Regions from separate parts of the Actinopolyspora sabaoui genome, predicted to be linked through region 1. Evidence: riboswitches for the same ligand, from Rfam matches in the RefSeq annotation. Region 1 holds a riboswitch; each other region holds the start of a gene.

Region 1 (7,715 bases):
CTTGATGGCGCGGTCCGCCTCGTCGAAGTCCAGCAGGAACACGAACGCGGCGATACCGATGCACAGCAGGCTGAATCCGATGGCGAGGGGACCGCCGTCGCGGATGCCGAGGCCGCCCTCCACGAAGAAACCGGCGACCAGGTTGACCAGCATCAGCGTGACGGCACCTGCCGCCGCGCCGATGACCCACTTGGTCAGCTTCGGGGTGACCCGGATCGCACCGGTCTTGTAGACCACCAGCATGGCCGCGAACACACCCATGGTGCCCGCGATGGCCTGCATGATTATCCCGGGGTTCACCATGGTGGCGAACAAGTGGCTCACCGCACCGAGGAACACACCCTCGACGGCGGCATAGGCGATGACCAGTGCCGGGCTCACCTTCTTCTTGAAGATGTTGGCCAACGCCAGTACGAACCCGACGAGCGCCGCCGGGAGAGCCAGTCCCCAGGAAGCGGCACCGCCGATGATGTAGGTGGCCGCACCGGTACCGATCGTGATGGCCAGCGTGGTGGCCGTCTTGGTAACGATGTCGTCGATCGACAGCGGCCGTCCGGTCTGCTGCGGAGCGGTGGTGGCCTGCCCTTCGGTACCGAAGGCACCGGCGGGCTGGCCGTAGTTGAAGTTCGCGTACCCCCCACCCTTGGGCAGGTTCTTGAACGCAGGGTTGCTGCTTGTGCGCAAGTCATCCTCCCGGGCGTGCGTGCGCCGTCACCCGTATTAACGGCCGGGAGCCGCGATCGGTTCCCGGCCACGTAAAACGCACTTTACCCGTAATCGCGGCACTGGTCCCAGTGCCTCACCTGTTTCGGGAACGTCACGGTTTCAGCGGCGCTTCTTCTGACTCCGTTGCGAAGCGGACTGCTTACCCGAGCCACCCGCACGATTCTTGGACTGCTGGGCCTTCTTGTTGCCCGAGCCACTCCCGGAAGAGCCGGAGGAGCTACCACCGCTCCCCGAGCCGCCACCCGAACCATCACCGGACTTGGCGCTCGCGCTCGGCTTCGCACTCCCGGAACCGGCCTTGGAGCCCGACTTGGCGCTGGAGCCCGCCTTGGAACCGGAACCCGCTTTGGCGCTGGAGCCCGACTTGGAACCGTTGGAACGCTGGGAGGTCTTCTTGCTCGCGGAGCCGCTACCGGACTTGGAGCCGCTACCAGTCTTGGAACCACTGCCGGTCTTGGAGCCACCGGCGGACTTGGTGCCGTTCTCCGCCGTGGCCTCGGACGACTCCTCATCCGACTCGTCCTCGTCGAGCTCCGCGACGGCCTTCTTTTCGCCGTTACGGTCCGGCTTCTGTCCCGGCTTGGGGCGCGGGGCCTCCTTCTTGGCCGCGATGTCCTGCTCCTTCTGGCGCGCTTCCTCCCGATCCACCTTGTTGGTGAGGAAGTGCTGCTGCCCCAGGGTCCAGACGTTGTTGGCGAGCCAGTAGAACAGCACCGCCAGCGGCAGGAACCAACCGGATACCAGGGCGCCGATCGGGGCGAGGTACATCATGACCTTGCCCATCATCGCGCTCTGCGGGTTGGCCATCGCCGCGTCGGACTGGCGCTTCATCGACATTCGCATCGTGAAGTAGGTGGCCACCGAGGCGACGATCATCAGCGGGATACCCACCATGATCATATCGGCGCGGGTGGTGTCGAACTGCTCCAACTGCTGCTCGGGCTGGGTGATCCAGTTGGAGAGCTTGGCACCGAAGATGTCGGCGTTGACGAAGGACTGAACACCCTGCCTGCCGAAGGCGAAGTTGCTGTCCTCGGTGGGGTCGAACCCACGCAGCACGTGGAACAGGCTCAGAAAGACCGGGATCTGCACGAGCGCCGGAAGGCAGCCACCGAGCGGGTTGACCCCCTGCTCGGACTGCATCTTCTGCATCTCCTGCGCCATCTTCTGGCGGTCGTTCTTGTACTTCTCCCGGATCTTCTGCATCTGCGGGGCGAACTTCTGCATCTTGCGCCCCGCGCGAATCTGGCTCAGCGCGGGCTTGAGCAGCAGCACGCGCAGGGTGAACACCAGGAAGAAGACGGAGAGTATCCAACTGATGCCCTGATCCGGGCCGAACACGGCGCCGAAGAGCTGGTGCCAGACCCAGAGGAGCCACGACACCGGGTAGAGGATAAAGCCGAAGAATTGCTCCACTCGTTCACTCCTGGTCGTCGCCCGGCGCGCTCATCCGGGCTCTACCTGCACAGCCGCACTCCGACACGAACCGGAGGGTTCAACCCCGCCAGGGTGCCACGAGCGCATTCGATCACGGCGGGCGGGACTGCCGGTAACCGGCCGACCGGCGCGGATGCCGAGCTTCGGGGGCGATGCGAATCCGGGATCCCTAACCGGCCACCGCTCGGTTACTCGATCACTCGCGCCACACACCCACTCGGCGAAGACGTTCGAACACGGCACAGACCGTGTCACGTTCCGGTTCCAGATTGTACGCGAACCGGACGGCCCCCAGTCCCCGATTCCGGTTTCCCGGCAACCGAATCCGGAAGTGTCCGATCGGGAACTTGACTTCGAGTTTGATCTAACTCGTAGCTTCGATCTCGGCAACGACAACCGGAGCGGGACGACCGCCGCTTCCGGCGCGAGGGAAGGAGACGAGATGACCATCGACCACAGGACCGGCGCCAATCTGCGCGTGGCAGTGATCATCGGCAGCGTCCGGGAGGGGCGCTTCGGCCCGACGGTGGGCAACTGGATGGCCGCCGAGGCCGAACGCCACGGTGACTTCGATGTCGATCTGGTGGATCTGGCCGAGGTGGAACTGCCGATCGACATGAGCGCGGAATCCGCCTCCGACGCGGGGAGCTCGAAGACGTCACTACACGAACGGCTCGACGCCGCGGACGCCTTCGTGGTGGTCTCGGCCGAGTACAACCGCAGTTTTCCGGCATCGTTGAAGAACGCGATCGACCACCACAAGTCCGAGTGGTACGCGAAGCCGGTCGGACTGGTCTCCTACGGCGGGATCGCGGGCGGACTGCACGCCCTGGAGAACCTCAGGCAGGTGTTCGCCGAGGTCCGCGCCATGACCGTTCGGGACACGGTGAGCTTCCAGTGGGCCGGGCAGGCCTTCGACGAGGAAGGCTTTCCCAAGGACAGGGCGGGCAGCACCGCCGCGGCCAAGATGATGCTCGACGACCTGTCCTGGTGGGCGACCGCGCTCCGGGAGGCGAAGGAGAAGCGCCCCTACCGAAGTTGATCGGGTGCGCGTTGCTCGGGCGGCCTTGCTTGGGTGGCCTGGCTCGGACAGCCTCGCCCGAAGGGACCACCACTCGGTGGTGGGGCCTCCCCGTAGCGCACGGTGGAAACCCCGCGAGAGGTGACGGCGGAAGCTCCGATCACTCCGGGAAGAACCGTATGGATGGGCGTCCGTCCGGTCCTTCGGCGTCCACCCTGGCGCGAACGTTGTAGACCTCGGCGATCAGCTCCTCGGTCAGCACCTGTTCCGGGGAGCCCGCCGCCACGGCACGCCCCTCCGCCAGCACCAGCAGGTGATCGCAGAACATGGCCGCCAGGTTGAGGTCGTGCAGGGCGATGACGCTGGTCACCGGGATCCGGACCACCAGCGCCAGCAGCTCCAGCTGGTGCTGGATGTCCAGGTGGTTGGTGGGCTCGTCCAGCAGCAACTCCTTCGGCTGCTGTGCGAGCGCCCGCGCGATCTGGACCCGCTGGCGTTCCCCGCCCGAGAGGGTGTGCCACGACCGGTCGACCTTGTCCTCCAGCCGGGTGTACTCCACGGCCGAGCGCACCGCTGACTCGTCCTCGGCCGTGGCGCCCGCCCAGGCACGCCGGTGCGGGATGCGACCGAGGCGGACGACGTCGAGCACGCTCATGTCGACCTCGGTGCCCGCGTGCTGTTCGACCACGGCCACCCTGCGGGCGACGTTCTTGCGCCCCACTCGTTCGATCGGGGACCCGTCGAGTCGGACCACACCCTCCGACGCCGAACGAACCCCGGACAGCAGTCGGAGCAGGGTCGACTTGCCCGAACCGTTCGGCCCCAGCAGGCCGACGGTCGCTCCCTCCTCCGGGGCGATGCTGACGTCCTCGACTATCAGCTTCCCCCCGGTGCGCCAGGAAACCTCCTCGGCCAGCAGACTCATGAGCGTCGCTCCCTGCGATTCGTAACGGAACTTGCCTTGTCAGGTCGGATGCCGCCTTCGTTGTCGGTCTACCGCCACGTTGTGCTGCTCATCGAGCTTGTCCATCTCACCGGCACTCTCCTGCGCGACAGCGCCGAACACCAAGCTCGCCACCGACACCGCCGCGGGTTCTCTCGTGGTGCGCTCGCGAGGAAGGCCCGACGTGGTGTAGTAACTACCCGATGTCGGGCCTCCCCGGAGCGAGCGCCCGCGAGAGGTTCCGCCAAGCGAGCTCCGCGAAAAGCGGGTTGAGCACCTTCATCAGTGCACCTTGCGGCTGCGGTAGAGGATGACCACGAACGCGGGCACCCCGACCAGCGAGGTCATCACGCCGACCGGGATCTCCTGCGGATCCAGCGCGGTCCGCGCGATCGTGTCGATCCACACCAGGAAGATCGCCCCCGCCAGCGCGGTGGTCGGCAACAACCTGCGGTGGCCGGGGCCGACGATGGCCCGCGCCGCGTGCGGCAGCACCAGCCCCACGAAACCGATGGCTCCCGAGGCACTGACCAGCGTGGCGGTCAGCAGCGCCGTCACCACGAGCAGCAGCAGCCTGGTGCGCGCCACCGGAACGCCGAGCGAGGCGGCCGCGTCCTGCCCGAAGGTGAACGCGTCCAGCGAACTCGACTTGGCCGTGCACACCACCAGCACCGCGAGCAGCGCGCCAAGGCACAACCACACCTCGAACCAGCCGGTTCCACTCAGCGAGCCGAGCAGCCAGAACAGCACGCTGCGCGTCTGCCGGGAGTCGGCGACCGACATCACGATGAACGAGGTCAGCGCCGAGAACAGCTGCATGGCCGCGACGCCGGAGAGGATCACACGGTCGGCGGTGCCGCCGACGATGTGGCTCAGCACCATCACCAGCGTGAACGAGAGCAGTGATCCGAGGAACGCGCCGAGTGACAGCGAGAGCACCCCGCTGCCAATGCCCAGCACCACAACCAGCACGGCCCCGGTGGAGGCCCCGGAGGAGATCCCGAGCACGTAGGGGTCGGCCAGCGGGTTGCGCAGCAGGGACTGCATGACCACCCCACACAGTCCGAGCCCGGCACCGCACACCGCCGCCAGCATGGTGCGCGGCAGTCGGAGATCCCAGATGATCCCCTCGCGGATCAGCGAGAGCCCGGCGTCGCCGAGACCGAGATGCTCGCCCACGACCGCCCACACGTTGGTCACGGCGATGTCGGCCGGGCCGAACGTGATGGTGACGGCGACGGAGAGCGCGAGCAGCAGCAGACCCGCCAGCCAGAGAACGGCGGCGGCACCTCCGCGCGAGCGGGCCAGTAGGGCGGTCACTCGACGAGCCCGAACTCACGCAGCTTGGCCGCGACCCGTTCCACGCCGTTGACGGTACGGATCGAGGGGTTCATGGCGGCGCCGCTGAGCCGGATGTAGCGGTCGTTGCGCACGGCGTCCATGTGCTTGGTGACCGGGTTGTTCTCCAGGAACTCGATCTTCTGGGCGGCTTCCTCCGCGGTCTGGCTCTCGCGGGTCAGATCGCCGATGACCAGCACGTCGGGATCGCGCTGGGCCACGGTCTCCCAGTTGATCTGGGGCCATTCCTTCTTCGTGTCGTCGAAGACGTTCTTCGCGCCGATCTCCTCGGTGATGATGCCGGGGGCGCCGCAGCAGCCCGCCATGTAGGGCGACTCCTTGTTGGCGAACCAGTAGAGCATGCTCACGCCGGAGGCGTCGATGTCGGAGGAGGCCTTGTCCATCCTGCCGCGCAGCTCCTCGACCAGCTGGTCACCGCGCTTTTCGACGTCGAAGACCCGCGCGAGCTCCTCGATCTCCCGGTAGATGGTGCTCATCTCGAGTGGTTTGCTGCGTGCGCCGTCGCCGTCGCCCTCGTTGTTCTTGACGCAGTCCGCCGGGGAGAGATAGGTGGGCACGCCCATCTTGGCGAAGTCGTCCCGGGAGGACACCTCCTGGAAGGTGCTCTCGAAGGAGGCGGAGACGAAATCCGGTTCCTCGGCCAGCACCCGCTCGTAGGAGGGAGCGTTGTCGGCGAGCCTGGGAACCTTGGAGTTGGCTTCCCGCAGACTCTTCAGGACCGGGTCGGTCCAGGTGGCGGTGCCGACCATGCGGTCGGCGAGGCCGAGCGAGAGCAGGATCTCGGTCGAGCCCTGGTTCAGCGAGACCGTGCGTTCCGGCGGGGCCTCGACGGTGATCTCCCCGCCGCAGTTCTCGATGGTCTTGGGATAGCCCGCGGCGCTGTCCTGGGCGGAGGTTTCCGAACCGCTGCCGCCGCAGGCGGTCAACACTCCGAGCCCGAGCGGAATAAGGCAGGTCAGGGATAAGACACGGGACGATCTCTTCATGAGTCCTTCTCCGTCGGGGCTCCATGCGCGAGAGCCGTGCGGGCGGTTTCCGTGCGTCGCGTCGGGCGACGCCACAGCCAGCAGGTTTTCGGGCTCGAGATCGTCCACTCGGAGCGCCTTCCCGAGAGCTCGTCTCAGTGGCCGCTGCTCCGCGCGTCCCTCTCACCGCTGCGCGTCAGCTCCGGATTCGCACCGGATTCCCTGCGCCGCCCGGTGGAACTGCCCGGGCGGGTTGACTGGCGAGGAAGAACCTAACAATCCCGGCGAGTGTGGCTGCGCTCGGTGTGGGCGGCGCAACGTCGTCGCCCGAACACAGCCGCAACAGGAGACGCTACTCACAGCCGCTTCGACGCCCGGAGATCCGGTGCGGGGCTCTCCGGGTAACCGCTGGGCGCGTGTCGGCGGGCGACGAGGACCTCGCTCGGTGCACCCTGTTGTCGATGTTCCCAATCGTCCGGAAATGGGTTGGTCATCCGAATCAGACGCAGTGCCCCCAACCCCGGGTGAATGCTGCTCGCTCCGAGCGGATGAGAGCCAATCAGCTCTCCCCCTGTCAGGTGTAGTTCACCTGCCGGTACCGAAGAGTGTTGACTCTGACGCACAGTGAGACATAATGGAAGGGCCAACGTCGTTGGCGAGTGAGACAATGAACCGGAGCCCTTCAGGGGTTGCGAGGATGAGCCGGAACCGGGAAACCGGATCCCTCCGCCGCAGGCGGTTGTGGCCCCTCGAGCCCACTGAGGGGCTCCGTTTTGTCCGGACGCGTCATGTGCTCTCGAGCAGGCTCGGCCACCAGGACCGATTGGTGACGAAGTCGTTCTCGCCGATGATCTTCATTCCGTAGTTGAGCAGCTTGCCCTTTGCTCGGTGCAACTGGTGGCCGCACTCGATCAGCAGCTGGGCGGCTCGGACATCGTCGGGAGCTCCACGAAGTGCCACCGACAGGATGCCCGCGTGCAAATCGGCCAGCTGGAGGCCGTCATACTCACTCGTTCCGTGCCAGCTCGGTGGCCATCGAATGTGTTCCCAGGGCGTATGCACCGGAGAGGGAATGTTTTGAACCAGATTCAGATAACTAACCGTTCCGTCGTGATCCATATGCCTGACTGACCCCAACCGCAGGATCGCCAGTCGCGCTCCGCCGTGCCACCCATGAGCTGCCAGCGCGATACGTTCCAACAACAAGCGTGTCGTGTAGTTGTAGAACTTCTCATTGTCGCTCCGTAGAGCTTCATTGAACTGG
Region 2 (7,715 bases), on a different contig from region 1:
GCCGGCATATATCCGTCGAATTCCGCTCGTGCCCGGTAACCGCGCTGCGGCTTTCCCGGCACGGCGGCATAGTGAGCCCTGGGATTTCGATATCCGGCCCTTTCGCGCTCGGTGATCCCGCCCGGCACTTCGGCCGCCACTGGTGCCGATCGATCGCGCTATCGCGGCGAGCGCACACTCGTGTCCCAGGGGGTCGACCATGAGTTGGCTCAGACCGCACCGGCGGCGAGCCGGTACTTCCACAACCGAACAGGGTTGGTCACCCGAAGAGGTCCACAGCCTGGAGGACGCGGTCGCCCGGGCACCCTCGGTGCACAATACCCAACCTTGGGAACTGACGACGAGTGATCGCACGGCCCTGCTGCGTGAGCGACCCGACGTGGCACTCGAACAGCACGATCCGGAAGGCAGGGATCGGCGGCTCTCCTGCGGCGCCGCGGTGACCAACCTGTTCCTCGCGGTGCGCGCGAGCGGCTGGGCCGCCCAGATTCGACGGGGACCGGAGGAAAGCGAATCCGACGATCCCCGGCTGGTCGCCACCGTCGGGGCCACGCATCGGCAACAGCCGACGGTTTCCGAGGGGCAGCGCTTCCGGGCGATCCCCCGGCGTGCCAGCTATCGCAGGCCGTTCCACCAACAGCAGCTCCCCCACGTGGGGCGGGAGGCGTTGCTGGCGGCGGGGAACTCCTCCGAGGTTCACGCGCGCTGGATAACCGGTATCGAGGAGGCCAGGACCCTTGCCGAGATCCTGGGCTACGCGGCTCGAGTGCACCGCAGGGACCGCCACTACCAGCGGGAACTGGCCATGTGGCTGGTGAGTGGACAGGGTGGTGTGGACCCGGGAGGCGGCATCGCCTCCGAGGATCTCGGTAGCGAGGGTGTGGCCGCCGTCGGCCTCGTCGGCTCGAGCAGCAGGCTGCCCGACGAACGGCATCTCTCCGAGTGGATCGCGAATGAGTCGATCATGGTGCTGACCACCGGCACCGACGAACCCGCCGCGCACCTCCGTGCCGGTGAAGCCATGCAGTTCGCCTGGCTCACCGCCACCAGCCTGGGCCTGGTGGCCTCGGTCATCACGCAACCGTTCAACCTCACCGAGGTGCGCGCGGGACTCCGGGACCGACTCGGACTGCCGGGGCCCCCGCACGCGTTGCTCAGGTTCGGTTATCCCGTTCCGGTGCCGAGTCAGCGCCGTTTCTGAGGCTGTCCGAGGTTCGAGGTCGTGGCCTGCCGGGGCTGTCTCAGCGTGCCAGACGTCCCGCCGCTCCGTACGCGTTCGAGACCTCGATCGCCTCGCGGGTGACAGTGTCCGGGGTGCCAGCTCGGCAGCGGTACGAGTCCGGGGTCCACCAGTTCGTAGCCCCATCAACTCGGTTATCTCGTGCGGAGGGCGCCAGCTGACCGGTGTCGGCGTGCGGGCCATGACCTCCTCGGCGTCGGCGAGCAGTCGCTGTGCGTGGGCCACCGCCACCGGTTCGTGATCGCCGTAGGTCACCCGGGTACTCGGATTGAGCGACTGGGCCACTTCGTGCACGTTGCCAACGGTCGGAATGCCCGCCCCCAGGTCCAGGAACTGGTCGATCCCCCGCGCGGACAGGTACGCGACCGCGCGTCGTCCGAGGAAGGCCCGGTTGGCCCGCGCGTACTCGCGAGCGTGTGGTCTCGCGGTCGATCCGGCCTCGGCCGCTGCACGATCGGCCGCGAAGTTGGTGGCTCCACCCAGGTAGTGGTCGTACACCCGGGCAGCAAAAGCTCGGTAGCCCATGTGGGGGTTGCATAGATCCAACAAGTCAACATGTAGTGTGTTGATGTCGGCGGTTCACCGGATTCGAACGATTCGGTGTGCCAACAGGGAACCCGGTGCGACTCCGGGACTGCCCCGCAGCGGTAAACGGGAACGAACGCCGTGCCACCCCCAGGGTGGTTTCAGCACTGGACGTCGATTCGTCCGGGAAGCGACGGTTATCAGGACCGGCGGTCGAACCGCCGGAAGCCCGTGAGTCCGAAGACCTGCCGTCGATGCGCGCACGAGCGTGCGCGCCGTCCGCGACCTCGAGGGAGGGTCCGCGCGAACTTGGCCGGACGCGTGCCCCGGAATCCGGTGCCGTGTCCCGCGGGCCTCGTGTGTTCCCGCCCGGTCCGGGCATCGGTTCGAACTCGCGAGGAGAGTGCACAGTGACTCAACTGTCCGACGCCGTCGTGTCTTCCGTCGCCCTCGACATCCGCGTCAGCGGCCCGCTCGGGGAATCGGAACCACTGAACTGGGACAGGGTGTCCACAGTGGTGGAACAGGCCTGTGCCGGGTTGGCGGACGTGTCCGCCGAGCACGTGTTGCGCGAGGTGCGGCGCAACCTCTACGACGGTATCTCGTCCGACGAGCTGGCGAGCGCGCTGATCATGGCCGCCCGCACGCTCGTCGAAGCCGAACCGAACTACTCACTGGTCACGGCCCGGCTGTTGTTGGACGACCTTCGCCGCGAGGCCCTCAGCTTCCTGGAGGGACAGCAGCGTGAGGCCGACCAGGAAGAGATGCGGCACCGCTATCCGGACTACTTCGCCCGCTACGTGCGACACGGCATCGAGATCGGCCAGCTCGATTCGCGGCTGGGTGAGTTCGATCTCGAAGAACTCGGCGCCGCGTTGCGCCCGGAACGCGACACGCTGTTCGACTTCCTCGGGGTGCGCACCCTTTACGATCGCTACCTGCTGCACGACCGGGGGATGCGTTACGAGCTGCCGCAGGCGTTCTTCATGCGGGTGGCCATGGGGCTCGCGCTGGCGGAGGACGATCGCGGCCGTCGTGCGGTGGAGTTCTACGAGCTGTTGTCGGGCATGGATTTCATGTGCTCCACCCCGACGCTGTTCAACGCGGGAACCACCCGTCCCCAGCTGTCGTCCTGCTTTCTCACCACCGTCGACGACGACCTGCGGCACATCTTTCACTCGATCGGCAACAACGCCAAGCTGTCCAAGTACGCCGGAGGACTGGGCAACGACTGGACACCGGTACGCGGCATCGGTGCCCACATCAACGGCACCAACGGGCAGTCCCAGGGTGTCGTGCCGTTCCTCAAGATCGCCAACGACACGGCGGTGGCGGTCAACCAGGGCGGCAAGCGCAAGGGCGCGGTGTGCGCCTACCTGGAGACCTGGCACATCGACATCGAGGAGTTCCTCGACCTGCGCAAGAACACCGGCGACGACCGCAGGCGCACCCACGACATGAACACCGCGAACTGGGTTCCGGACGAGTTCCTCCGGCGGGTCGAGGCCGACGGCACCTGGACGTTGTTCTCCCCCGACGAGGTTGGTGACCTGCACGACCTGTACGGCACGGAGTTCGCCGAGCGCTACCGTGAGTACGAACGCGCCGCCGAGCGCGGCGAGCTGAAGGTCCACCGCGAGGTGGGGGCCGTGGACCTGTGGCGCCGGATGCTGACCATGCTGTTCGAGACCGGCCACCCGTGGATCACCTTCAAGGATCCCTGCAACCTGCGCTCCCCGCAGCAGCACGCCGGGGTGGTGCACTCCTCCAACCTGTGCACCGAGATCACGCTCAACACCGACCGGGACGAGGTCGCGGTGTGCAATCTGGGCTCGATCAACCTCGCCAACCACGTCACCGCCGACGGTATCGATCGCGAGCGGTTGGAACGCACCACCCGAACCGCTGTGCGCATGCTCGACAACGTCATCGACATCAACTTCTACACGATTCCGGAAGCACGCGACTCCAACCTGCGGCACCGGCCGGTCGGGCTGGGAGTCATGGGACTGACCGACGCGCTGTTCAGGCGTCGCATCCCGATGTCCTCGCAACGGGCCGTGGAGTTCGCCGACCGGAGTATGGAGGAGATCAGCTATCACGCGATCTCCGCCTCCTCGGAACTGGCGGCCGAACGCGGCCGCTACGAATCGTTCGAGGGTTCGCTGTGGAGTCGGGGGATCCTGCCGCTGGACTCGCTGGAGCTGCTGCGGCGCGAACGCGACGGGGACGTCGAGTTGTCGAGCTCCTCGACACTGGACTGGCAGTCGCTGCGGGAGAAAGTGCGGCTGCGGGGAATGCGCAACTCCAACGTGATGGCGATCGCTCCCACCGCCACGATCTCCAACATCTGCGGCGTCGGGCAGTCCGTCGAACCGCTCTACCGCAACCTCTACGTCAAGTCGAACATGTCCGGCGACTTCACCGTGATCAACCCGCACCTGGTCGACGACCTGAAGCGAGCGGGGCTGTGGGACCGGCGCATGGTGGCCGATCTGAAGTACTACGACGGTGCTCTCGGATCGATCGAGCGAATCCCGGAGGAACTCAAGGAGCTCTACGCCACGGCGTTCGAGATCGACTCGGACTGGCTCATCGAGGCCGCGGCGCGCAGGCAGAAGTGGATCGACCAGGCCCAGTCGCTGAACCTGTACCTGGCGCGGCCGAGCGGACGCGAACTCGACAGGCAGTACCGCAACGCCTGGCGCAAGGGGCTCAAGACCACCTACTACCTGCGTTCCAGCAGCGCCTCGGACGTGGAGAAGAGCACGCTGCGCGGCACCGACGGCAAGCTCAACGCGGTCTCACCCACCGTGATCCCCGCCGATGGCACGGGCGAGAGCTCGGCCTGTGCCGTGGCGGACACCGATTGCGAAGTCTGCCAATGAGCGGACGGACAGCGCGCGGGTGAGCTCGCCCCACCGGGAAAGTCTCGAGGTGTCCCAGCGAGAGCACTGGGCACCGCAGCGGGCCGGAAAGGTTCGCGGAAATCATTCACAGGAGGACCGGAAGCCAGTATGACCTCGTTGAACGTGCCGGAAACCGCCAGCCCCGACACCAGCGGACTCGGGGAGATCGACCGTTCCGGATCCCGGGTCGACGCGGCGGACAAGGCGATGATCAATTCCCGCGCCGACGTCAACCAGCTGTTGCCGTTGAAGTACGGCTGGGCCTGGGACAAGTACCTGGCCGGGTGCAACAATCACTGGATGCCCACCGAGGTGTCCATGCAGGCCGACATCGCGCTGTGGAAGTCCCCGGACGGGCTCACCGACGACGAGCGGTTGATGCTCAAGCGCAATCTCGGCTTCTTCGCCACCGCCGAGTCACTGGTCGCCAACAACGTGGTGCTGGCGGTGTACCGGCACATCACCAATCCGGAGTGCAGGCAGTACCTGCTCCGTCAGGCGTTCGAGGAGGCGGTGCACACCCACACCTTCCAGTACATCTGCGAAAGTCTGGGCCTCGACGAGGGCGAGCTGTTCAACATGTACCGCGAGGTTCCGTCCATCTCGGACAAGGACTCGTGGGCGTTGCGGTACACCAGGAACCTGGAGAATCCCGACTTCGCCACCGGGACGCCGGAGGCGGACCAGGCGTTCCTGCGCGACCTCGTGGCGTTCTACGTGATCTTCGAGGGGATGTGGTTCTACACCGGCTTCGCGCAGATCCTGTCGCTGGGGCGCAGGAACAAGATGGTCGGTATCGCCGAGCAGTACCAGTACATCCTCCGGGACGAGTCGATCCACCTCAATTTCGGGATCGACTGCATCAACCAGATCAAACTGGAGAATCCGTGGTTGTGGACACCGGAGTTCCAGGAGGAAGTGCGTACGATGCTGCGCGAGGCCTGTGAGCTGGAGGTCGCCTACGGCCGCGAGACCATGCCGCGAGGCATGCTGGGGCTCAACGCCGAGGTGTGCACCGAGTACATGCACTTCATCACCAACCGCCGCTGTGACCAGCTGGGACTGGAACCGGTGTTCGCCGAGACCGAGAACCCGTTCCCCTGGATGTCGGAGGCCGTCGATCTGAAGAAGGAGAAGAACTTCTTCGAGACGCGGGTGACCGAGTACCAGTCCGGTGCGGCGCTGGAGTGGGACTGAGCAGGGCGTCCCGCTCGGGTCACCGGGAGCTGTCCCGGTGACCCGAGCGGTGCGCGTTCAGCAGTTGTCGAGCATGCTCGACAGCGCGTTCTTCTCGGCCGAATCGACGCTCAGGCCCCAGACGTGCTTCACGTTGATCCAGCTGCGCGCGTACACGCAGTGGTAGCCGGTGTTGGAGGGCTGCCACGCGGCCGGGTCGTCGTCGCTCTTGGACATGTTGGACGTGCCCGACACCGCGATCAGCTGCTGGCTGTTCAGGTCGTTGGCGAAGTCCTCGCGTTTCGCGTCGCTCCAGCTCGCGGTTCCGGAGCGCCAGGACTCGGCGAGCGGGACCACGTGGTCGATGTGCACTTCGCTCGGGTCGCTGACCCACTGCTGGTCGTAGACGCTGTACCAGCTTCCCGAGTCCGGGTAGCAGTCCGAGCCCACGGTGACTCCGCTGCCGTCCCGCCGCAGCACGGTCTCCCGGGTGTCACAGTTGCCCGACTGGCTCGACCAGTGCGGGAACCTGTCCCGGTCGTAGCCGCTCATCGAGCCCTCGGCGCTCACCGTGAGCTCGGCGAGGTTCTGCCGGGCGGTGGATTCGCCGGGCGGGTCGGGTGGGTAGGCGGCGGCGGTTCCCGCCGTGGCGAGCAGCAGTGTTCCCGCGGAAAACGCGGTGGTCAACGCGATCGATAACCGATGCACGGTCGTTCTCCTCACGTGCTGGGGTGAGAGGGCCCCCGTAGCGTGACAAGTGGGGGTCAACACCGGTCAATACCGCGGTGAAGAACCGATGACCACGTGGGACCGTCCACGTTGAACCACGGTGCCGGATCGGACACTACGCGAGACGTGCCGCACTGCCGGTGATCCGGCGAAATCTCATGAACTTTCCCGTGTCGCGGGTACCGACATCGAGCAGGCTGCGCTACCCCTCATCCAGGGAACATGGCTCGGGGAAGCGCGAGCTCCAGCCCTTCTTCCGCGAGCACGATCTCGCCGGGGAACGCCTCGGCCGCCGCACTCCGGGACTCGCTCCTGTCGTTGCCCGGCCAGAAGTGGCTCAGCAGCAGTTTTCCCACTCCCGCCTCCCGAGCGACCCCGCCCGCCTCGGTGGACGTCAGATCCAGCCGTTCGGCGGTATCCGGAGCCGGGACACCCTCGCGTTGCTGCCGATCGGTGGCCTCGGTGATGAGCAGGTCGGCTTCCCGTGCCAGCTCGGTGATCTCCGGCGAGGGGCCTGTGTCACCGGTGTAGGCGAGCACGAACTCCTCGCAGCTGAGGCGCACTCCCGCGTTGGGGACGAAGTGGGGCAGGCTCCTGGACTCCAGCCGGAAGGGGCCCAGCGAGTATTCCTCGGCGGGCAGCGGGTGTGGTTCGAAGACCCGGTGCAGCGGTTCGGTGTCGTCTTCCTCGAACTCGCAGAGCCGTTCCCACACCCCTGCCGCCGCGTACAGCGGTATCGCCGCACCGCCGCGCTCACCGAACCAGCGGGCGCGGAACAGACCGTGCACATCAACCATGTGGTCCGGATGCCGGTGGGTGACGATTACGGCGTCCACACCGGACGCTGTCGTGTTTCCCAGCAGCCGCAACAACCCGGGCAGTGTTCCGTAACCCAGGTCCAGCACCACGCGGAAACCCGCGTGTTCCAACAGGAAGCCACTGCATGCCCGGCCCGGTTCCGGCCAGGCGCCGCAACTGCCGAGTACCACCAACCGCGATGTCACAGCTTCAACCTACTCCGCGACAGGCGAGTCCGAGCTGCTGGTTTTCGCCGGAAGTGATTCATCTGGAGAAATCGGATCCCGTGGGTCATGTTGGACACATGCGGATTCTCGTGCTTGGTGGAACGGTGTTCG
Region 3 (7,715 bases), on a different contig from region 1:
AGGTCTCCTCGTGCAGCGACCGGGTTTTGATCGAGTCCGGTCGCGAGCTGTCCCCGATGTAGGCGGCGGGAGACTCGCCGCTCAGCGCCCGCACGGTGGCCACCATCCCGCCGTGGTACTGGAAGTAGTCGTCCGAGTCGGCGATGTCGTGCTCACGCGTGTCGGTGTTCTTGGCCGCCACCGAGATCCTGCGGTAGGCGGTCTCCATGTCCGACCTAGCCTCGACGCCGTCCAGTTCGCGACCGTAGGCGAAACCACCCCAGACCGTGTACACCTCCGCGAGGTCCGAGTCGTCGCGCCAGTTGCGGCTGTCGATCAGCGACAGCATCCCCGCACCGTAGGCACCCGGCTTGGAACCGAAGATCCGCATCGTCGCGCGGCGCTCGTCGCCGTGCTCGGCGACATCGGCCCTGGTGTGCGCGCGCACGTGGTTCCACTCGTCGGGCTCGTCCAACTCCGCGACCATCCGGAAGGCATCGTCGAGCAGGTTGACCACGTGCGGGAAGGCGTCCCGGAAGAACCCGCTGATTCGCACCGTGACGTCCACACGTGGGCGCTCCAGCTCGTCCAGCGGAATCGCCTCCAAGCCGTTCACCCGTCGCGAGGAGTCGTCCCAGGTGGGGCGGATCCCGATCAGCGCGAGCACCTCGGCGATGTCGTCACCGGAAGTGCGCATCGCACTGGTGCCCCAGATCGACAACCCCACGGATCCGGGCCATTCACCGTTGTCCTCGCGGTAGCGCTGCAGCAGCGACTCCGCGATGGCGTAACCGGTGTCCCAGGCCAGCCTGCTGGGAATGCCCTTCGGGTCCACCGAGTAGAAGTTCCTGCCGGTGGGCAGCACGTTGACCAGGCCGCGCAGTGGGGAGCCGCTCGGTCCGGAGGGGATGTAGCCGCCGTTCAGCGCGTGCAGCGTCGAGCCCATCTCGTCGGTGGTGGCCGCGAGTCGCGGCACGATCTCCGCGGCGGCGAACCGCAGCACCTCGGGAACCCGTTCCGGCACCTCACCCAGCACCGCCCGGCAGACTTCCTCGGCCTTCTCACTCTGCCAGCCGTGCTCCTCCATGGCCGACACCAGCGAGTGTGCCCGCTCTTCGACGTCGTCCACCCGTTCCCGGGCCTCCGAACCGTCCTCGGCGAGTCCCAGCGCCTCCCGCAGTCCCGGAACCGCGGCCTGCTGACCACCCCACATCTGTCGCGCCCGCAGCATCGCCAGCACCAGACCGACCCGGGCCTCCCCAGCGGGGGGATCCCCGAACACGTGCAGCCCCTCCCGGATCTGGGCGTCCTTGACCTCGCACAGCCAACCGTCGACCTGCATCAGCATGTCGTCGAACTCGGCATCGTGCGGGCGCTCCTCCAAACCCAGGTCGTGATCGAGCTTGGCGGCCTGCATCAGCGTCCAGATCTGGCTGCGGATGGCGGGCAGTTTGGCCGGGTCCATCGCCGTGATGTTTGCGTGCTCGTCGAGCAGCTGCTCCAGTCGTGCGATGTCGCCGTAGCTCTCGGCGCGGGCCATCGGAGGAACCAGGTGGTCAACCAGGGTCGCGTGCACCCGCCGCTTGGCCTGCGTCCCCTCACCGGGGTCGTTGACCAGGAAAGGGTAGATCAGCGGCAGATCGGCGATCGCCGCGTCCGTGGCGCAGGCCGCCGACATGCCCGCGGTCTTGCCCGGGAGCCATTCCAGATTGCCGTGCTTGCCCAGGTGCACCATGGCGTGCGCGTCGAAGTCGTCGACCAGCCAGCGGTAGGCGGCCAGGTAGTGGTGGCTCGGAGGCAGGTCCGGATCGTGGTAGATCGCGATCGGGTTCTCCCCGAAGCCACGCGGCGGCTGGATCATCAGCACGACATTGCCCGCCCTGATGGCGGCGAGCACGATCTCGCCGTCGGGGTCCTGCGAGTAGTCCACGAACAGCTCACCGGGCGGCGGTCCCCAGTGTTGTTCGATGTCGGCGCGCAGCTGTTCGGGGAGCGAGTCGTACCACTCCCGGTACCGCTTGGCGGGGATACGTACCGGATTGCCCGCCAGCTGCTCCTCACTCAGCCAGTCGCGGTCCTGCCCGCCCGCCGCGATCAGTGCGTGGATCAGCGCGTCGCCGTCCTGCGCCTCGACACCGGGCAGGGCGTCCGGGCCCTCCGCCGGACCGATGTCGTAGCCGTGCTCGTGCAGCGAGCGCAGCATCCGCACCGCCGACACCGGGGTGTCCAACCCCACGGCGTTGCCGACCCTGGCGTGTTTGGTGGGGTAGGCCGAGAGCATCAACGCCAGGCGCCTGCGTTCGGCGGGGATGTGTCCCAGCCTCCCGTGCCGGACCGCGATTCCGGCTACGCGCGCCGCGCGCTCGCTGTCGGCGACGTAGACCGGCAGTCCTTCGGAATCGTTCTCCTTGAACGAGAACGGTACCGTTATCAGCCTGCCGTCGAACTCCGGAACCGCGACCTGGGTGGCCATGTCCAACGGGGACAGTCCCTCGTCGTTCTCCTCCCAGGCGGTGCGGCTGCTGGTCAGGCACAGCCCTTGCAGGATCGGGATGTCCAGTTGCGCGAGTGCGCCGACGTCCCACGCCTCGTCGTCCCCACCGGCGGTGGCCACCGCGGGCTTGCTGCCTCCCGCTGCGAGCACCGTGACCACCAGGGCGTCCGCTCCGCGCAGCGCTTCGAGCAGTTCCGGGTCGGGGGTGCGCAGCGAGGCGCAGAACAGCGGCATCGCTTGTCCGCCCGCGTTCTCGATCGCGTCGCAGAGGGTGTGGGCGAACGCGGTGTTGCCCGCCATGTGGTGCGCCCGGTAGTACAGCACCGCGACAGTGGGGCCCGCCGTCCGCCCGGGTGTGCGCTCCAACCTGCCCCAGGTGGGGGTTTCCTCCGGCGGAGCGAAGCCGTGCCCGGTCAGCAGCACGGTGTCGGAAAGGAAGTGGAACAGCTGGGTCAGGTTCTCCGGCCCACCGTGGGCAAGGTAGGCGTGCGCCTCGGCACACACTCCACCCGGAACGGTCGAGCATTCCATGAGCTCGGCGTCCGGTTGTTGTTCCCCGCCGAGTACGACCACCGGTCGGGGTCCGTTCAGCAGGACGTCGAGCCCTTCTTCCCACGCCCTGCGGCCGCCGAGCAGCCGCACCACGACGAGGTCCACCCCGTCGAGCAGCCCGGGGAGATCGTCCGCACCGACCCGGGCGGGGTTGGCGAGCCGGTAGTCGGCGCCGCTGGCCCGTGCGCTGAGCAGGTCGGTGTCGGAAGTGGACAGCAGCAGGATCATGCGATTGGCTCCTCGGCGTCGAAAACCGGGGGGACCGACCAGGACAGGACGCGCGATGCACGCGCGTTCGAACGGCGCATCAGTAACCTTCCCAGGGGTCCTCGCCCCTTTTCAGTGGTGGCGGTGGTCGGAGTCTCCTGGCTGCCGGATCATCGCTCGCTCCGGTCTTCCCATCTCCACGAGACAGTGACCGTCTACGGAGTTCGCTCCTCGGTGACAGTGGCGGGACCGCGCCGGACTCGCACCGGCTTCCTCCGTGATCCACCGCAGATACGCGCTCCAGTTTCGGGAACGTGCGGATCCCTCGTCAAGCTGCGGGCACACCCCGACCCGCCATCGTGTCGCGGCGCACAGTGGTGCGGCCCGTAGCATCGCCGGAGTGTCCGAGAACTACAGTGCCGACCGCGACAGAGCCGACGCGTGCCCCGGTGCGCTCCGGGTTCATCAGGCCGCGGACGGTGGGCTGGCACGGATCCGAGTCCCCGGTGGTCGACTGGAGGCCCCGCAGCTGCGCGCCCTGACGAAGGCAGCCGTTGAGCTGGGGAACTCCACGGTCGAGCTGACCTCGCGTGCGAATCTGCAGCTGCGCGGGGTCGAAGCTCCCGAGGACTTGGGACGGCTGTTGGCCGAGGTCGGTCTGCTGCCCTCGCTGACCCACGAGCGGGTGCGCAACATCATCGCCGCCCCTTACGCGGGACTCGACGGTCGTGGCCGACTGCACTCGGTGCGGTGGCTCGCCGCGGAACTCGACGCGCTGCTGTGCGCAGAGCCCGCGCTGGCCGAACTGTCCGGCAGGTTCCTGTTCACCGTCGACGACGGGAGCGGTGATCTGGCGCGGTTGCGTGCTGATGTGGGATTGCTGCCGGTGTCCTCCGACAGCGTCGCCGTGCTGCTGGCGGGGAGCGATTCGGGAGTGCGCGTCCCGCCCGGCGCGGCGCCCGCCGCCGCGGTCACGGCCGCGTGCGAGTTCCTCGCCGTACGGGAACGGCATGGGGCCTCGGCGTGGCGAGTGGCCGAGTTGGACACGCTGGATGAGTTGACCGACGCGCTTCGTGCTCGTGTGGGGCGGTGGCCGGAATCCGTTGCCGATGTCACATCCCGGTCGTCCGTCTCGTTCACCGAGTGGATGAATTCCCAGGAAAGACCTGCTGTCGGTGAGCTGGCTCGCTCCGAGGGGCGGGCAGCCCTGGGCGTGGGAGCGCCGCTGGGGCGCTTGTCCCCGGCGCAGCTGCGTTGCATCATACGAGCGGCCGAAGCCGCGTCGGGTACGGTCCGATTGACGCCCTGGCGGACGGTGGTCGTCCCCGGCGTCGCCGAAGAGGAGTGTTCGACGTGGCTCTCCGCGCTGCACTCGTGCGGTCTGATCGTCGAAACAGCCTCGCCGTTCAACGGCGCGACCGCCTGTGCGGGGGAACCCGGATGCGCCAAGTCCCTGGCAGACGTCCACCGGGACGCCGCGCGTGGGCTGGCCTATGTCGAGGCGGCGGACGCCGGCGACACCGACACCGGTGTCCTGCCGGTGCACTGGGCCGGTTGCTCGCGCCGCTGCGGGCTTCCGCGTGGTCCGGTGGTGGAAGTACTGGCGAGTCCCTCCGGGTACCGGGTCAGCTCAACCACAGCCGCCGGGACCGAGACATGGGCCACAGAGGCGGGGACGGACGAGGTGGCCGAGGCCGTCCGGCGAGCCCGGCACGTCGGGGCGAGCACCGTCGAGCCCGGGAACGGACACGAGGACAACCAGCAGGAAACGGGTGACGAGGACAACCGGTGATCGAATACATCCGGGACGGCAAGGAGATCTACCGGCGCTCCTTCGCGACGATCCGCGCCGAAGCCGGTCTCGACGAGCTGCCGTCGGACGTCGCCGGTGTGGCCGTGCGCATGATCCACGCCTGTGGCATGGTCGACCTCGTCGACGATCTCGCCTTCTCGCCCGGAGTGGTAGGTGCCGCGCGCGAGGCGCTGGCCGCCGGTGCTCCGGTGTTGTGCGACGCGGAAATGGTGGCCGCGGGGGTGACGCGCCGCAGGCTGCCCGCCGCCAACGAGATCCTGTGCACCCTGTCCGACCCGCGGGTCCCGGGACTCGCCCGTCAGCTGGAAACCACCCGTAGCGCGGCAGCCATGGAGCTGTGGCGCGGCAGGCTCGACGGAGCCGTGGTCGCGATCGGCAACGCGCCCACCTGCCTGTTCCGATTGCTGGAGCTGATCGAGGAGGGCGCGGGAAAGCCGGCGGCGGTACTGGGAATTCCCGTCGGGTTCATCGGCGCGGTGGAGTCAAAACAGGCGCTGGAGGAGCACCCCGGCTGCCCCGAGTACCTGGTGGTGCACGGCAGGCGCGGCGGTAGTGCGATGACGGTCGCCGCCATCAACGCGATCGCGAGCGAGGAAGAGTGAGCAGCCAACACAGCAACGACCCCGTGCCCGGCCGACTGTTCGGGGTGGGGCTGGGGCCCGGCGATCCGGAACTGGTCACGGTCAAGGCGGCACGTCTGATCGGTGAGGCCGACGTGGTCGCCTATCACAGCGCCAGGCACGGCAACAGCATCGCCCGCTCGGTCGCCGAGCCCTATCTGCGTGGTGACCAGATCGAGGAGCCCCTGGTGTATCCCGTCACCACCGAGACCACCGATCATCCAGGGGGTTATCAGGGCGCGATCGACGAGTTCTACACCGAGATCGCGGGCAGGCTGGCCGCTCACCTCGCCGCGGGCCGCGACGTCGCGCTGCTGGGGGAAGGGGACCCGTTCTTCTACGGTTCCTACATGCACATGCACAAACGGCTCTCGGGTCGGTTCGAGACCGAGGTCGTGCCGGGCGTCAATTCGGTCAGCGCCGCTTCGGCCGAACTGGGACGTCCCCTCGCCGAACGTGACGAGGTCCTCACGGTGCTGCCCGGCACCTTGGAGCCGGGCGCCCTGGCCGAGCGGCTGCGGGACACCGACGCCGCCGCTGTGCTCAAACTGGGACGGACCTTCGAGGGGGTACGGGAGGCCTTCGAAAAGGCAGGCTGCCTCGACAGTGCCTACTACGTGGAGCGCGCCAGCACACGTCGCCAACGAGTCGAGAAGCTCGGCGACGTCGATCCCGAAAGCGTGCCCTACTTCTCACTGGCGCTGCTGCCCAGTCCGGTGGGGGAGACCACCGGCACCACCGCGGCCAGCGAGGAATCCCACGACGGCACCGGTTCGCGTTCGGGTGGCCTGAGCGTGGTCGGGCTGGGGCCCGCGGGGTGGGAGTGGACGACTCCCGAGGCGCAGGCGGCGCTCGGCGCCGCCGACGATCTCGTCGGCTACGGTCCCTACCTCGACCGAATTCCCACCAATCCGCGGCAACGCAAGCACCCCTCGGACAATCGGGTCGAAGCCGAGCGGGCCGCGGCGGCGCTGGAACTCGCCGCCACCGGGCGCGAGGTAGTCGTGGTCTCTTCCGGCGACCCAGGGGTCTTCGCGATGGCGAGCGCGGTACTGGAAGCGGCTACTGATCCGGCCTACGAGCACGTGAACGTCCGCGTGCTCCCCGGCCTCACCGCCGCGCAGGCGGTGGCCAGCCGAGTGGGAGCACCGCTCGGCCACGACTACTGCGTGCTCTCGCTGTCCGATCGCCTCAAGCCGTGGAGCGTCATCGAACAGCGGCTGGAGGCCGCCGCGAGTGCCGATCTCGCCATGGCCGTCTACAACCCTGCCTCCGCGAGCAGGCGTTGGCAGGTCGGCGCGGCCCGCGACACACTGCTTCGGCACCGTGCTCCCGACACTCCGGTGGTGATCGGCAGGGACATCGGAGGCACGGAGGAGGACGTTCGGATCGTCCGGCTCGACGAGCTCGATCCGGAACAGGTCGACATGCGGTGTCTGTTGCTGGTCGGCTCCTCCACCAGCAGGATCGTCGAGCGCTCGGACGGTACGACCGTGTTCACGCCACGCCGTTACCCGGCATGAGAACCGCGCTCCCGGAACCAGGTGAGTGCCTCCTCCACCGTGTGCACCACCGGTGCGGATGGGAGAGCCGGCTGGCGCACCAGCACCACCGGCAGTCCCAGCCTACGGGCGGCGCTCAGCTTCCCCTCGGTCATACTGCCCCCGCTGTTCTTGCTCACGATTACCTCTATCCGGTGAGTTCGGAGCAGCTCCAGCTCGGTGGCGGTGTCGAAGGGTCCTCTCGCGGAGAGCGTGGTCATGTTCGGGGGCAGTGGTTGTTCGGGTTCGTCGACGGTGCGCACCAGGAACCAGTTGTCCCGTGCGGCGGCGAAGCACCCCAGTTCCCGACGCCCGGTGGTCAACAGCACGCGCCGCCCGAGCTCGCCGACCTTCTCGGCGGCCTCGGCCGGCGAGTCCACCTGGTGCCACTCGTCGTCCGGCCCCGGCGACCACGCCCTTCTCCGCAACACCAGCAGTTTTGTTCCCGTGGTTTCGGTGGCCGAGACCGCGTTCTCGGTCATCCGCGCGGCGAACGGGTGGGTGGCGTC
Region 4 (7,715 bases), on a different contig from region 1:
CCAAAACCCGAACAGGCACGGCGTGCGTTCGGAACGGACCACATCGGGTCCGGCGACTCCGTGTTCTCGGCTTACCGTGGAGTCGCATTGGCTCCAGGTATCCGTGGCGCCGCTGGCACCGGTGCGTCACTGCCGCGGCCGACGTCGTGGGTCAGTTCCGGAACAGGGCGCTGTAGGCGTTCAGGGCGGGTTGGCCACCGAGGTGTGCGTAGAGCACGTTGCTGTCCGGTCCGATCTCGCCGGAGGTGACGAGATCGATGAGCCCCGCCATCGATTTGCCCTCGTAAACCGGGTCGAGGATGACGCCCTCGAGCCTGCCGGTCAGCCGGATCGCTTCCAGCGTCGACTCCACGGGGATCCCGTAGTGCTCACCCGCCCACCCCTCGAGCACGGTGATCTCCTCGTCCCACAGCTCCCGGCCCAGCCCGATCTTCTCCGCCGTGTCTCGCGCGATCCGGTCGACCTGAGTGCGGGTGCTGTCGATCTTCGCGGAGGCGTCGATCCCGAGGACCCGGCGGGGCCGTTCCTGCTCGGCGAAACCGGCGATCATGCCGGCGTGCGTGGAACCGGTGACGCTGCAGACCACGATGGTGTCGAAGAAGACGCCGAGCTCCCGTTCCTGCTCGGCGACCTCGTGGGCCCAGTTGGCGAACCCGAGCCCGCCGAGCGGGTGGTCGGAGGCACCGGCCGGGATCGCGTACGGCGTGCCTCCTTCCGCGCGGATCTCCTCCAACGCGTTCTGCCAGCTCTGCTTGAAGCCGATGTCGAAGTCGGCATCGGTGAGCTGGACCTGCGCGCCCATGATGCGTGAGAGCTGGATGTTTCCGACCCGGTCGTTGACCGCGTCGGGCCAGTCGACCCAGCTCTCCTGGACCAGACGGGCCCGCAACCCGAGCTTCGCGGCGACGGCCGCGACCTGCCGGGTGTGATTGGACTGCACCCCACCGATCGAGACCAGGTGGGTGGACTCGTTGGCCAGGACGTCCGGAACCAGGTACTCCAGCTTGCGGGTCTTGTTGCCGCCGAAGGCGAGGCCGGAGTTGCAGTCCTCCCGCTTGGCCCACACCCGCGCCCCACCGAGATGGCTGGTCAAACGTTCCAGAGGATGGATCGGGCTGGGCCCGAACAGCAGGGGATGACGTGGGAAGTCGCTCAGAGACATGCTCCTCCTGTCCAATCGAAAGTCTGCGGGGCTCGGCTGCTCCACCACCGGGATCCTGCGCTCTCCGCGCTGTCACGTCCACCCACGGCCGCCCGGCCAGCCGAGCACCAGCTCGCACCCAAACCGAGCCCGGTAGCGCCGCCGGGGGGTCGTCGATCCCGCTGCCCGATAGGGGGAGTTCTCCGCCGAGGACGTCAATTCGCCGGTGCATGCGCTGTCCCGCGCGCCGCCACGCAGCACAAGCCCAACCTCGGCTCGCACATCCGGCAGTCCCGCCAGGGGTGACTGAGTGGGTAATGTCATGCGAAGGTCCAACATCGCGCATCGAGCGTGTAACTTCGGCTTTCGCCGCAGTGCACGGGAAGCCGGTGAGAGTCCGGCGTGGTCCTCGCCACTGTGACCGGGAAGCGTCCCCGCACCAGCTACGCCACTGGCCCAAGCGCCGGGAAGGCAACGTGGACGCGACGATCCGGAAGCCAGGAGACCGGCTGCGGCGCAGGTATCGCTCGACGATGGATTGAGGACCGATGCGCCACCCGGCGACACGTATCGTCGCCCGGCCCCGCGCCGGAGGCGACCGACCACGCCGCGCCGCCACGCTGTTGGCCGCGCTGACGCTGACCGCGCTGATCGCCGGATGTGGCACCACCGGCGCGCGAACGAACGCCGGTGCCCGGGAAGAGTCCCCGGCCGGGTTCCCCGTCACGGTCACCAACTGCGGAGAGACCACGACCTACCAGCGCCCTCCGCGACGCGCGGTGACGATGAACCAGCACACCACCGAGATCATGCTCGCGCTCGGTCTGGCCGATCGCATGGTCGGTACCGCCTACCTGGACGATCGCATCCTCGCGGAGTATCGCGAGGAGTACCGGCGGATTCCGGTGCTGGCAGAGCGATACCCCTCCTACGAAGCGCTGTTGCAACAGGCACCCGACTTCGTCTACGGCGGCTACACCTCCGCCTTCGGCCAGCAGGACGGGCGCTCGCGTGAGCGACTGCGCGAGGCGGGCATCAGGACTCACCTGAACATCGCCAATTGCACCGATGGAGGGGTGGGCATCTCCGAGGTACACGAGGAGATCCGCACGATCGCGAAGATCTTCGACGTACCGGAACGGGCCCGAGAGCTCATCGACCGTATGAACGCGACGCTGTCGGAAGCTCAGCACCAGCTGGGCGAGGTGGAACCGGTGAGCGTATTCGTCTACGACAGCGGCACGAAGTCGGCCCTGACCGCGGGCGGTGACGGGATCGCCGACGCGATCGTCCGGATGTCCGGCGGCCGCAACGTCTTCGCCGACCAGCGAGACGGCTTCGTCGACGTCTCATGGGAACAGGTGATCAAGCGGCGTCCCGAACGAATCCTGATCCTGGACTACGGATCGACCACGGTCGAGCAGAAGAAACGCCTGCTGCTGAAAAAGCCGGCGCTGGCGAACGTTCCGGCCATCGAGCACCGGAGGTTCGCGGTGCTTCCGCTTTCCACCGCCGTGGCGGGAGTACGCGTACCCCGCGCCGTGGCCGAGCTGAGCGAGCAACTGCATCCGGGACGGTTCCGGTGAGCGGAGGCAACGTGCGGAGCTCCGCCGACGCCGTGTCGGAGGACACGAACCCGGCAGTCGAATCGAACCCGGCAGCGAAATCGACGCGCCCCGCTCCGGAGCACGTTTCGCCTCGTGAGCGCCGGATCTCCTACCCATTGGTACTGGTCCTGCTCGGCGCCGCTCTGGTGGTCGCCGTCGTCGTCGGTCTCGCCGTCGGGTCGGTCTCGCTACCTCCGAGTGACGTGACCGCCATCCTCGTGCACCGGGTTTCTCCGGGAGGGATCGATCCCGATTGGCCGGCCACCTACGACACGATCCTGCTGGACGTGCGGCTTCCCAGAGTGTTGCTCGCCGGGATCGTCGGTGCCGGACTCTCGGCCGTGGGGACCGCACTGCAGGCACTGGTTCGCAACCCGCTCGCAGATCCCTTCCTGCTCGGGATCTCATCTGGAGCCTCCTTGGGCGCCGTGACGTTACTGGTTACCGGCGCCACGGTTCTCGGGACGCTCGCCACCCCGATGGTGGCCGCGTTCGCCGGTTCGATGGTCACCCTGGCGGCGGTCTACGCCCTCGCGAACTCGGGCGGGCGAATGACCACCACCCGCCTCGTCCTCGCCGGTGTGGCGTTGTCCTACGTGCTGTCCGCGCTGACCGATCTGTTGCTGAGCACCGCCTCCGATCCGCACCTGTTGGCCTCGATCCGGTTCTGGCGGTTGGGCAGCGTCGCCGGGGCGGAGTGGCGGACGCTGCCGATACCGGCGATCGTGGTGCTGGTCGGTCTGGCAGTGCTGCTGTGGCAGTCCGGTTCGCTGAACCTGCTGCTCGCGGGCGAGGAGTCCGCAGGAATCCTGGGGTTGGACGTGCATCGCTTCCGCGCCGGAATGTTCGTGCTGGTCTCGCTGATGACCGGCGCGATGGTGGCGGTCAGCGGTGCCATCGGGTTCGTCGGCCTGATGGTGCCGCACGCGGTGCGCATGCTGGTCGGGGCGGACCACCGGCGCGTACTGCCGACCGCGGCACTGCTGGGGGCCACGTTCCTGATCCTCGCCGATCTCGCCGCCCGAACCGTGGCAACGCCGCAGGAGATCCAGCTCGGGGTGCTCACGGCGCTGTGCGGCGGTCCGTTCTTCGTGTGGCTGCTGCGTCGCCAGGCGCGCCGGGAAAAGGCGGACCGATGAGTCACCACGAAGTGCGACCGGCCGAGCTGGACATCCGGGACATCTCCTGCGACGCCGGAGGGCGGCGAGTCGTGTCGGGGGTCTCGCTGAGCGCGGCGCCAGGGGAAGTGGTCGGTGTGGTCGGCCCCAACGGGGCCGGAAAGTCGACGCTGCTGCGCGCGGCCTACCGGCAACTGCGGCCCACCGAGGGGCAGGTGCTGCTCGACGGAGCGGACGTGTTCCGGATACCACGCCGAATGTTGGCACGTCGGCTGGCCGCCCTGCCGCAGGAGGCTCCGGCCGAGTTCGAGCTGACCGCCCACGATGTGGCCGCGATGGGCCGCGCGCCGCACCGGCGGAGGATCGGCGGGGATCGCCTCGGCGACGAGCGGATCGTGACCGTGTCGCTGGAAATGGTCGAGATGGCCGAGATGGCCCACCGTCCGTTCGCCCAGCTCTCCGGCGGGGAGAAGCAGCGGGTGCTCATCGCCCGGGCCCTGGTGCAGGAACCGGGGATGCTGGTACTCGACGAGCCCACCAACCACTTGGACATGCGGCACCAGTTCGATGTGCTGGCACTCGTGCGCCGGCTGAACGTGACGACCCTGGCGGCGCTGCACGACCTGAACCTGGCCGCTCGATTCTGCGACCGGATTTGCCTGCTGGCGGCGGGGGAAGTAATGGCCCTCGGAACTCCCGGGGAGGTGTTCACCGAATCGCTGCTGTCCGAGGTGTACGGCGTACCCGCCGAGATCGGCACCCACCCCCGCACGGGAGCTCCGACCGTGCTCTTCGGAAACTGACCCGTTGCCGCGCAGATCGCGTACTGCCTTCGGCCTCCAGGAGAATCATGAGCACGCGCGCAGACCAACTACTCACCCGCACGCTGAACGGGATGAACCCCACCGAGCACGCTCGGCTGCTCACCGACGAGCACTGCGAGCAGGTACCCGCCTCTCTCGTCGAGGACCCCGACTGGATGAGCGAGCAGCTGCGGTTGCGCGGCCGGATCTGGCACACCGACGACGCACGCGTGCTGGCCACCCTGTGGTGGTTCTCGACGTCGAGCAAACTGATCGCGCCGTCGGTCGCCTCGTACGTCGTCACCGGTGAGGCGCTGTCGCCCCGGCTGGAGGACCTGCGGCTGCACTGGCAGCCGGACAGCAGGCTGTCCGGGGTCACCTCGGTGAACGTGCTTCCCGGCAGCGACCCGCTGGAATCACTGGCCCAAGCGCTGCGGCGGACCTTCGACCGGAACATCGCCTCGGTGGCCGCCACCGCCGGGATACGGCAACGTCCTCTCTGGGCGATCGCGACCGACGCCCTCGCCGGGTGCCTGCTCTGGGCAGGCCGTGCACATGGTGCTGCTGACCGCGCCACCGCACTGGCCGAACCGCTGGTCGCGGCCATGAACGCTCCGATGCCCGCACCGCGCTACACCGGGATCGAATCACCGGCGAGGACCACCCGGCTGTTCACCAAACGAACCTCGTGCTGCCTGCTCTACCGGGCACCCGGCGAGGACAAGTGCACCTCCTGCCCCGGCCGCCCTCCCGAGCAACGACACGCCCTGCTCCGCGAGAACACCCCGCACTGACGGAGCCGAGCCGTCGACAGACGTCTCGTGTGGCGGTTTACGCCACGTTCGACAACACGCTACGAGTCCCTCGGGATGCGGAGTTAACGAATCGGCAAGAACCCATCGGGCCTGAGCTGTAAGGAAGCCACGATGCTTCGAAAGCACCACCACACGTGAGTTTCTCCTGATGCGGCGGCCTGCCGAGTGGGGGCGTGGGATTCGGTCGCGTCCTGCGGACACAGGTCGTGATGGAGCCTCCGGTGAAGGATGTATTCACCCCACGCGCCGGGATCACTCGCCTCGAACAAACCGATCAACCCGACAAAACGAACCTTTTCGGCGGAATCAACTACCCTTTCAGCGGATTCTATAAGCGGCGTTCTACTGAAACCATCCTCGACGAAGGTCCGCGTGAAATCACTTCTCGAGGAGTGAGGTACGTTCAGATGAGTAGAACCAGAGCGATATTGCTGACACTGTCGATGACGCTCGCCGCGGTGTTCGGTGCCGCTATTCCAGGGGTCGCCACTGCCGACGTTGAGCGTGTTGCACCGGTTTCGAGTGGAGCAACCGGTGTCGAAGCCGCTGCCGATGCGGAGCTGAACTATGCGGTGGCGGGAAATCTCCCACCCCGTTCGGAGCTGGTCTGTCACTCAGTGCCGGCGGTGGAGATCTGTTACGAAGCAGCGGGCGATCACTGGTGGGTTCAGGACCAGGCTTCCGACGGAGCTTCGGCGGTCGTGTACTGGGAAAACCTCCGCAGCGGGAGCCTTTACAGGTCCGGATTCTGCGTCAACAGCCTCAGCAGCGGCCAGTGGGGCCAGTGCAACAAGAACTACTACGAGAACAGCACGCTGAACGGGTTCCCGTGCACCTGGGACCGCAGTTCGAACGAGAACATCATATGCAGTAATTCGGGATGGGGCTTCCAGTGAGCACCACGAGAAAGGTGCGCCACGCACCGGGTCACGGTGAATGCCCTGCTCTCGGACCAGTCGGCCGGTGAGGTGAGCTCGGCAGGAGTCTCCGAGCCAGGGCCTCAGCACGCGGCTGCGGTGGGACTCGGTGCGGAACGTGCGGGCGCGGGGTCGGCGGGACACCTCCCGACCAACCCCGCGATCGGCTTCGTAGCTCCTTCGAACCGTGTCAGTTCAGGCGAACTGGACCCCGCCGTCGATCATCACGGACTGCCCGGTCATGTAGTCGGAGTCGGGCGAGGCCAGGTAGGACACGAAACCGGCCACGTCCTCGGGAACCGAGACCCTGCCGAGGTGGATCAGTTCCGAGTACTTCTCGATCGCCGCGCCTTTGCGCAGCCCCTCGTTCTCGGCCAGTTTCTCGTCGATGTGATCCCACATCGCGGTGCCGACGATGCCCGGGCAGTAGGCGTTGACCGTGATGCCGTGCTGCGCCCACTCCATCGCGGCCGACTGGGTAAGTCCCCGCACGCCCCACTTCGAGGCCGAGTAGGTACCGAGCAAGGGGAACGGCCGGTGGGCCACGATGGAGGCCGCTCCGATGATCTTGCCACCGCTCCCCTGCGCGATCATTTGTCGGGCAGCGGCCGTGTAGCAGAGATACACCCCGCGGAGGTTGATCGACATCAGGTGGTCGAAGTCCTCGGGCGTGGTCTCCAGCAGTGGTTTCACGTCGGCGATACCAGCGTTGGCCACCATGACGTCGAGCTGCCCGAATTCGGTGGCCACGCGCTCGACCATGGTCCGCACGGCTTCCTGGTCGGACACGTCGGCCGGAACGCTCGCCGATTTCACGCCCATCGCCGAGATCTCGTCGGCGACCGCTCCGAGCTGCTCGCTGTTGGCATCGATGTCGTTGACCGCGACGTCGAGGCCATCAGCGGCGAGCCGCAGTGCGATGCCCCTGCCGATTCCTCTGGCCGCGCCGGTGACGAGCGCGGTCCTCGACGACTTCTCCTGTCCGGTCATGATTTCTCCTGATTCCGTTTCGGAAGATTTCCTGGTGGTTCTCGGTGCCGAACGGCGTTATTCCTGGTGCGGTACGGCCATTTCGCCGAGTCGGGACCAGTCGTTCTGCTGAACCGTCGTGTTGATGATCAGCGGGGTTTCCGAGAGGTAGGGCGGCAGCGTTCGTTGTGCGGTCCGGAAGTGCTCGGAGGTGACGTGGGCTTCCCCCGCCTCGCTGTCCCGGAAGGCCTCGATCAGAACGTATTCGTTGAGGTCGTCGACGTTGCGGGACCACTCGTACCAGAGGCAGCCCGGTTCGGCGCGGGTCGCTCGGGTGAATTCACC

The links. Region 1 has a riboswitch for cobalamin ahead of ACOQFL_RS14110 (ABC transporter substrate-binding protein). Riboswitches for the same ligand answer to the same signal wherever they lie in the genome.
Region 2: another riboswitch for cobalamin. It lies ahead of ACOQFL_RS11235 (ribonucleoside-diphosphate reductase subunit alpha); the one in region 1 lies ahead of ACOQFL_RS14110 (ABC transporter substrate-binding protein).
Region 3: another riboswitch for cobalamin. It lies ahead of cobN (cobaltochelatase subunit CobN); the one in region 1 lies ahead of ACOQFL_RS14110 (ABC transporter substrate-binding protein).
Region 4: another riboswitch for cobalamin. It lies ahead of ACOQFL_RS16490 (ABC transporter substrate-binding protein); the one in region 1 lies ahead of ACOQFL_RS14110 (ABC transporter substrate-binding protein).

What each region holds. Positions count from the first base shown of each region.
Region 1 covers NZ_JBMIHH010000006.1:366,437-374,151, forward strand. Annotated here, with positions in the region: gene ACOQFL_RS14085 (Bax inhibitor-1/YccA family protein) at 1-684, opposite strand, end outside; gene yidC (membrane protein insertase YidC) at 826-2,142, opposite strand; gene ACOQFL_RS14095 (NADPH-dependent FMN reductase) at 2,606-3,205, shown strand; gene ACOQFL_RS14100 (ABC transporter ATP-binding protein) at 3,345-4,109, opposite strand; gene ACOQFL_RS14105 (FecCD family ABC transporter permease) at 4,410-5,447, opposite strand; gene ACOQFL_RS14110 (ABC transporter substrate-binding protein) at 5,444-6,472, opposite strand; cobalamin riboswitch at 6,535-6,728, opposite strand; gene ACOQFL_RS14115 (DUF3800 domain-containing protein) at 7,238-7,715, opposite strand, start outside.
Region 2 covers NZ_JBMIHH010000005.1:261,424-269,138, forward strand. Annotated here, with positions in the region: gene ACOQFL_RS11225 (Acg family FMN-binding oxidoreductase) at 200-1,201, shown strand; partial or broken gene ACOQFL_RS11230 (SAM-dependent methyltransferase) at 1,481-1,765, opposite strand; cobalamin riboswitch at 1,799-2,032, shown strand; gene ACOQFL_RS11235 (ribonucleoside-diphosphate reductase subunit alpha) at 2,176-4,653, shown strand; gene ACOQFL_RS11240 (ribonucleotide-diphosphate reductase subunit beta) at 4,783-5,871, shown strand; gene ACOQFL_RS11245 (HNH endonuclease family protein) at 5,929-6,558, opposite strand; gene ACOQFL_RS11250 (MBL fold metallo-hydrolase) at 6,789-7,583, opposite strand; gene ACOQFL_RS11255 (NAD-dependent epimerase/dehydratase family protein) at 7,682-7,715, shown strand, end outside.
Region 3 covers NZ_JBMIHH010000003.1:371,906-379,620, reverse strand. Annotated here, with positions in the region: gene cobN (cobaltochelatase subunit CobN) at 1-3,253, opposite strand, end outside; cobalamin riboswitch at 3,384-3,508, opposite strand; gene cobG (precorrin-3B synthase) at 3,633-5,024, shown strand; gene ACOQFL_RS06805 (precorrin-8X methylmutase) at 5,021-5,647, shown strand; gene ACOQFL_RS06800 (precorrin-2 C(20)-methyltransferase) at 5,671-7,188, shown strand; gene ACOQFL_RS06795 (cobalt-precorrin-6A reductase) at 7,176-7,715, opposite strand, start outside.
Region 4 covers NZ_JBMIHH010000008.1:159,836-167,550, reverse strand. Annotated here, with positions in the region: gene ACOQFL_RS16495 (1-aminocyclopropane-1-carboxylate deaminase) at 152-1,162, opposite strand; cobalamin riboswitch at 1,497-1,669, shown strand; gene ACOQFL_RS16490 (ABC transporter substrate-binding protein) at 1,690-2,727, shown strand; gene ACOQFL_RS16485 (FecCD family ABC transporter permease) at 2,739-3,887, shown strand; gene ACOQFL_RS16480 (ABC transporter ATP-binding protein) at 3,884-4,669, shown strand; gene ACOQFL_RS16475 ((2Fe-2S)-binding protein) at 4,717-5,463, shown strand; gene ACOQFL_RS16470 (hypothetical protein) at 5,706-6,380, shown strand; gene ACOQFL_RS16465 (acetoin reductase) at 6,597-7,391, opposite strand; gene ACOQFL_RS16460 (putative quinol monooxygenase) at 7,449-7,715, opposite strand, start outside.